Regions from separate parts of the Curtobacterium sp. SGAir0471 genome, predicted to be linked through region 2. Evidence: predicted binding sites of a transcription regulator. Region 2 holds the regulator's gene; the other holds the start of a gene.
The links. Region 2 encodes HrcA, which represses chaperone genes, less so after heat shock. Its sites were predicted from a motif close to TTNGCACTCGNNNNNNNCGAGTGCNAA; they were not measured.

Region 1: the regulator HrcA is predicted to act here: its motif matches at 1,298-1,324, upstream of groL (chaperonin GroEL).

Annotation. Positions count from the first base shown of each region.
Region 1 is NZ_CP027869.1:3,108,775-3,112,179, reverse strand. Features, by position in the region: gene C1N91_RS14440 (DUF3263 domain-containing protein) at 1-95, shown strand, start outside; gene C1N91_RS14435 (LytR C-terminal domain-containing protein) at 92-682, shown strand; gene C1N91_RS14430 (cold-shock protein) at 865-1,068, shown strand; gene groL (chaperonin GroEL) at 1,367-2,986, shown strand; gene C1N91_RS14415 (hypothetical protein) at 3,320-3,405, shown strand, end outside.
Region 2 is NZ_CP027869.1:1,425,311-1,428,715, forward strand. Features, by position in the region: gene hemW (radical SAM family heme chaperone HemW) at 1-242, shown strand, start outside; gene C1N91_RS06515 (DUF4870 domain-containing protein) at 265-708, opposite strand; gene hrcA (heat-inducible transcriptional repressor HrcA) at 817-1,839, shown strand; gene dnaJ (molecular chaperone DnaJ) at 1,951-3,063, shown strand; gene C1N91_RS06530 (RsmE family RNA methyltransferase) at 3,063-3,405, shown strand, end outside.

The DNA.
Region 1 (3,405 bases), 1.7 Mb from region 2:
GACGACTGCAGCGGCTGCGGCACGCCCGCACCCGAGCGCGAGCGGCGCGCACGTTCGTCGCCCCCGCGCCCGATCCCCGTGAAGAGGAACGATGACCGAGAGATTCCCGCGAGACCGGTTCGACGACGTCTCCGACGGCCCCCGGGTGGGAGCGCACCGCGGTGCCCGTCGTCGTGGGCGCGGGTGGATCGCGTTCGCGTGGGGCGCCCTGGCCACCGGCGTGCTCGTGCTCGTCGGTGTGCTCGTGCTCGCGCTGCTGAACGGCAGCTACTCGTTCCCGGGGTCGACCTCGACGCCGAGCCCCTCGACGAGCTCCTCGGCGTCCGCCGCGCCCTCGGAGACGCCGTCCGAGACCCCGTCGGCACCCGCGTCCGAGGAGCCGAGCGCGGCGGAGCCGTCGGCGCAGGGCACGACGAGCGTGGTCGTGCTCAACGGCACGACGACGACCGGACTGGCCGCCCGTGGCAGCCGCGCGCTGACCGCCGCCGGGTGGAAGGTCACGTCGACGGGGGACGCCGGCACGACGGGGACGACGACCTCGGTCGTGTACTACCAGCAGCCCGAGCAGCAGGCCGTGGCGCAGGGGGTGGCGAAGGCCCTCGGCATCGCGACGGTGGAGCAGTCGTCGGCCTTCCCGAACGCGGACGTCAGCGTCGTGCTGGGCGCCGACTACGGCGGCTGACGCACGGTCCCACGGGGCATCGGCGCGCGGTTTGTGACAGGGGTGTTTCGGGCACGTTGATTCTTGACGGAATCGGCGTGAAAGAACGTCACACCCCTTGCCTTGCCGCGGATGTTGCACGAGAGTCATCGCCAGACGGCGACGGCGTCGTTCGCAACACCAGCACCAGGGAGCAAGAGATCATGGCCAACGGAACCGTGAAGTGGTTCAACGCCGAGAAGGGCTTCGGCTTCATCACCGTGGATGGAGGGGGCCAGGACGTGTTCGTGCACTACTCGGCAATCGACATGTCGGGGTACAAGGTCCTCGAGGAGGGCCAGGCGGTCACCTTCGACGTCGGCACCGGGGCCAAGGGCCCGCAGGCAGAGGCGGTCCGACCCGCCTGAGTCCGGGACCACCCGTCGACGCGCCGTCCCCTCGGGGCGGCGCGTTCGTCGTGTGCGGGCCGACGCAGTGCTGCCGTGTTGCTGCAGGGGTGCCGCTGCGGTGGGACCGGCGCCATCGGTACCGGCCGGTGGACCCGGTGCCGCACCGCCCGCTGCTCCGTCTCCTGGGAAGTCGAGCCGTGCCTCCCGGCTGTGTTGCACTCGCACCCGGCGAGTGCCAGAATCGGCGTTGGCACTCGCTCACGCTGAGTGCCAGCACGACCCCCATGACGACGTCCGGGAGGGACGAGAAACTCACATGGCTAAGATCATTGCTTTCGACGAGGAGGCCCGCCGTGGCCTCGAGCGCGGCCTGAACACCCTGGCCGACGCCGTGAAGGTGACGCTCGGCCCGCGCGGCCGCAACGTCGTCCTCGAGAAGAAGTGGGGCGCCCCCACGATCACGAACGACGGTGTCTCCATCGCCAAGGAGATCGAGCTCGACGACCCGTACGAGAAGATCGGTGCGGAGCTCGTCAAGGAGGTCGCCAAGAAGACCGACGACGTCGCCGGTGACGGTACGACCACCGCGACCGTGCTCGCCCAGGCGCTCGTCCGCGAGGGCCTCCGCAACGTCGCCGCCGGTGCCGACCCGGTGTCGCTCAAGCGCGGCATCGAGAAGGCCGTCGCCGCCGTCTCCGACCAGCTCCTCGCCAACGCGAAGGACATCGAGACCAAGGACCAGATCGCCGCGACCGCGTCGATCTCGGCCGCCGACTCCACCATCGGCGAGCTCATCGCCGAGGCGATCGACAAGGTCGGCAAGGAGGGCGTCGTCACCGTCGAGGAGTCGAACACCTTCGGCACCGAGCTCGAGCTGACCGAGGGCATGCGCTTCGACAAGGGCTACCTGTCGCAGTACTTCGTCACGGACCCGGAGCGCCAGGAGGCCGTCTTCGAGGACCCGTACATCCTCATCGTCAACTCGAAGATCTCCAACATCAAGGACCTGCTCCCGGTCGTCGACAAGGTGATCCAGGCGGGCAAGCAGCTGCTCATCATCGCCGAGGACGTCGACGGCGAAGCCCTCGCGACCCTCGTCGTGAACAAGATCCGCGGCATCTTCAAGTCCGTCGCCGTCAAGGCCCCGGGCTTCGGTGACCGTCGCAAGGCCATGCTGCAGGACATCGCGATCCTCACCGGCGGCCAGGTCATCTCGGAGGAGGTCGGCCTCAAGCTCGAGAACGCGACCCTCGACCTGCTGGGCAAGGCCCGCAAGGTGATCATCACCAAGGACGAGACCACGATCATCGAGGGCGCCGGCGACGACGAGCAGATCGCGGGCCGCGTCCGTCAGATCCGCTCCGAGATCGAGGCGACCGACTCCGACTACGACCGCGAGAAGCTCCAGGAGCGCCTCGCCAAGCTCGCCGGTGGCGTCGCCGTCATCAAGGCTGGTGCCGCGACCGAGGTCGAGCTCAAGGAGCGCAAGCACCGCATCGAGGACGCCGTCCGCAACGCGAAGGCCGCCGTCGAGGAGGGCATCGTCGCCGGTGGTGGCGTCGCGCTCATCCAGGCGTCCGTCGCGCTCGACTCGCTCTCCCTCGAGGGTGACGAGGCGACCGGTGCGAACATCGTCCGCGTCGCGATCGACGCGCCGCTCAAGCAGATCGCGCTGAACGCCGGTCTCGAGCCGGGCGTCGTCGCCGCCAAGGTCCGCGAGCTCGAGTCGGGTCACGGCCTCAACGCCGCGACCGGCGAGTACGTCGACCTGGTCGCCGCGGGCATCATCGACCCGGCCAAGGTCACGCGCTCGGCGCTGCAGAACGCCGCGTCGATCGCCGGTCTGTTCCTCACGACCGAGGCCGTCGTCGCCGACAAGCCCGAGAAGGCCGCGGCCATGCCGGCCGGCGACCCCACGGGTGGCATGGACTTCTAGTCCCGGTAGCCGGAAGGGCCCCGCACGCTGCGCGCGTGCGGGGCCCTTCCGCGTGCGGCGGCGAAGGCGGCGGTGGCGGCGGTCGGGGCCCTTCCGCGTGCGGCGGCGAAGGCGGCGGCGCTCCCATCGGTCGGCGCCGGTGGTTCCGGTTGCACGACTTGCCGCTCAGCTTCGTCGCCGACGGCACGTCGTGCGACGAGAACGTCTGCGCGCGGCACGTCGTGCGATCCGGTCGCGAGCACCTGTCCCGCACAGGAGGCTCAGCCTCGGTCGGTCTCCACAGGTGCGCCCGCCTCGACCAGCGGTGACTCGTCGCGCGTCCAGGATGCGGACATGACCACCCCTCGCGCACTGCCGGAGAGCCTGGCGAACCGGGCCTTCACGGTCGCAGAAGCACGGCGGTACGGCGAGGGACCGAA
Region 2 (3,405 bases):
CCCCGGCGGCCGGGCGCGAGACGCTCGACGCCGACACCCGGTACGTCGAGCGGGTGCTCCTGGCGGCGCGCGTTCGCGGCGAGCTCGGCACCGCGGAACTCGGTCGGGAGGCCCGTGGCCGCGTCGCCGGCCTCATCGCGCGTGGTCTCGTGGACGGCTCGGCCGCGGTGCGGGGACGCATCGAGCTGACCCTCCAGGGCCGGCTGCTCGCGGACGCCGTCGTCCGCGAACTGCTCGACTGACGCGCGGGCTGCCGCCCGCGCGCTACTGCTTGATGAACTCGATGGTGAGCGGGTAGCGGTAGAAGTCCCCGCGGTTCGCCGCCACGGCCGCCAGGATCGCGAACACGATCACGAGCACGCCGATGATCGGCAGCAGGACGAACCCGATCACGACCAGGCAGAGCAACCACGCCACGACGTACGCGATCGCCATCGTGATGTGGAAGTTCAGCGCCTGGCGGGTGTGCTCCTTGATGAACTGCCCACGGTCGCGCAGCACCAGGTAGGCGATGATCGGCACGACCAGGCTGAAGAAGATGCCGCCGACGTGCGTCAGGGTCGCCCACAGGCGCTGGTCCTCCGGCGACATCGGCTGCGGCGGCGTGAAGCCGGCCGGGTACTGCGGTCCCTGCGGGTTCTGGGGTCCCCCCGCCTGTTGGCCGTACCGGCCGTCCTGCGGGCCGCCTGGTTGCTGTCCGTAGCTCATGCCGTGAGCGTACCGGCGCAGGCCCCCGCGGTCCCGGTCGGTCGGTGGTCGGGCGTAGGATCAGCAGTCGACACGTCCGAGTGCCAGCATCGAACGGAAGGGGTCCGGATGGTCAGCGAACGCTCCCTCGAGGTCCTCAAGGCCATCGTGCGGGACTACGTCGCATCGCGGGAGCCCGTCGGCTCGAAGACGATCGTCGAGCGCCACGCCTTCGGGGTCAGCGCGGCGACGATCCGCAACGACATGGCGCAGCTCGAGGACGAGCAGCTCATCGCGGCGCCGCACACGTCGTCCGGCCGGGTCCCGACGGACAAGGGCTACCGGGTCTTCGTCGACCACCTCGCGGCCGCGCGGCCGCTGTCGAGCGCGCAACGGCACGCGATCGAGACCTTCCTCGGCACGCCGAACGACCTCGACGAGGTCCTCGGGCGCACCGTGCGCCTGCTCAGCCAGCTCACGAACCAGGTCGCGCTCGTGCAGTACCCGTCGATGGTGCGCGCCCGCGTGCAGCACGTCGAGCTCGTCCGGCTCGGTGACACCCGGCTCATGGTCGTCCTCATCACGGACACCGCCCGGGTCGAGCAGCGCGTGGTCGAGACCGACGTCCCCCTCGACGAGGACTCCCTCACCGAGCTCCGCACCGTGGTGAACGGCGCGAGCGTCGGACTCCTGCTGCAGGACGTGCCCCGGGCCCTGCGCGCAGTGCCGCAGCAGCTCCGCCCGGACGCGCAGGCGCTCGGTGGGGTCGTCGTCGCGACGCTCATCGAGCAGGTGGCTGCGAACCGCCAGGACCGCCTGGTGATGGCCGGCGCGGCGAACCTGGCGAAGAGCGAGCGGGACTTCTCCGGCGGCCTGTTCCCCGTGCTCGAGGCGATCGAGGAACAGGTGACCCTGCTCCGGTTGTTCGGCGAGATGCAGGTGGACGACGTGGCCGTGGCCGCGAGCATCGGCGCCGAGAACGCCGAGTACGGCCTCGACGCGACGAGCATCGTGGCCGGCGGGTACCTCGCCGGCGGCGGGGCGGTCGCCCGACTGGGCGTCCTGGGCCCGACCCGCATGGACTACGGCACGAACATGGCCGCCGTCCGCGCGGTCGCACGGTACCTGTCCAAGCTGCTGGGCGAACATTGACCGGACCACGCGCCCGACGCGCGGTGTCCTGCGGACCGGCTCCGCGCCTCCAGACCGATCTGCGGCGACCGCCGCGACCCACCGACCGAACCGAAACCGACTGAGGGAACCGTGGCAGACCACTACGACGTCCTCGGCGTCCAGCCGGACGCCTCCGATGCCGACATCAAGAAGGCCTACCGACGGCTGGCGCGCGAGCTGCACCCGGACGTCAACCCGAGCCCGGACGCGGCCGAGCGCTTCAAGGACGTGACGCACGCGTACGACGTGCTGAGCGACCCGGAGCAGCGCCGGCGCTACGACGCCGGGCCGCAGGCCGACAGCCCCTTCGGCGGCGGCGCCGGCGGGTTCAGCGACATCTTCGACGCCTTCTTCGGCGGCGGGGGCGGCGGTGGACGTGGCAACGGTCCGCGGAGCCGGGCCGAGCGCGGACAGGACGCCCTGCTGCGCATCGAGGTCGACCTGGACGAGGTCGTCTTCGGCACGCACAAGGACGTCGAGGTCGACACGGCCGTCGTCTGCGAGACCTGCAACGGCTCGTGCTGCGCGCCGGGGACGAGCCCGCGCACCTGCGACATCTGCGGCGGCTCCGGGCACATCCAGCGCCAGGTCCGCTCCCTGCTGGGCAACGTCGTGACGAGCGCCCCCTGCGGGACGTGCCGCGGCTACGGCACCGTCATCCCGAGCCCCTGCCCGACGTGCCAGGGACAGGGCCGCGTCCGCGCGCGCCGCACCATCCCCGTCGACGTGCCCGCGGGTGTCGAGACCGGGCTCCGGCTGCAGATGCCCGGACAGGGCGAGGTCGGCCCGGCCGGCGGTCCCTCGGGTGACCTCTACCTCGAGGTCAAGGTGCGCCACCACGACGTCTACAGCCGTGACGGCGACGACCTGCTCGCGACGCTCGAGGTCCAGATGACCGATGCGATCCTCGGTGCCCACACCACGATCGACGGGCTCGACGGGCCGGTCGAGCTCGAGATCCGTCCGGGCGTGCAGAGCGCCGACGTCCTGGTGATCAAGGACCGCGGCGTGACCAAGCTGCGCGGCAACGGACGAGGCGACCTCCGCGTCGGGGTGCAGGTCGTGACGCCGACGAAGCTCTCCCACAAGGAGCGTGGACTGGTCGAGCAGCTCGCGAAGTCCCACAGGGCACCGGGACCGCAGCTCGCGCGCTTCCAGCAGGGCATGTTCGGCAAGCTCCGCGACCGCTTCTTCAACTTCTGATGGCCTCGCTCCACCTGGTCGAGCCGGGCGGGCTCGACGGCGTCGGTGTCGGCGACCCGGTGTCGCTCGACGGCGCCGAGGGGCGGCACGCGGTGTCCGTCGCGCGGGTCCGCGTCGGCGAGACGCTGCGCATCGCGGACGGGCGCGGGACGGTCGTGACCGGTGCGGTGGTCGCGACGGGCAAGGACTCGTTGACGCTGACCGTGTCCGACGTCTCGGTCGACGCGGCTCCGCGCCCCGCGCTGGTGCTCGTGCAGGCGCTCGCGAAGGGCGGACGGGACGAGATGGCGGTGCAGGCCGCGACCGAGATCGGCGTCGACCGGATCGTCCCCTGGTCGGCCG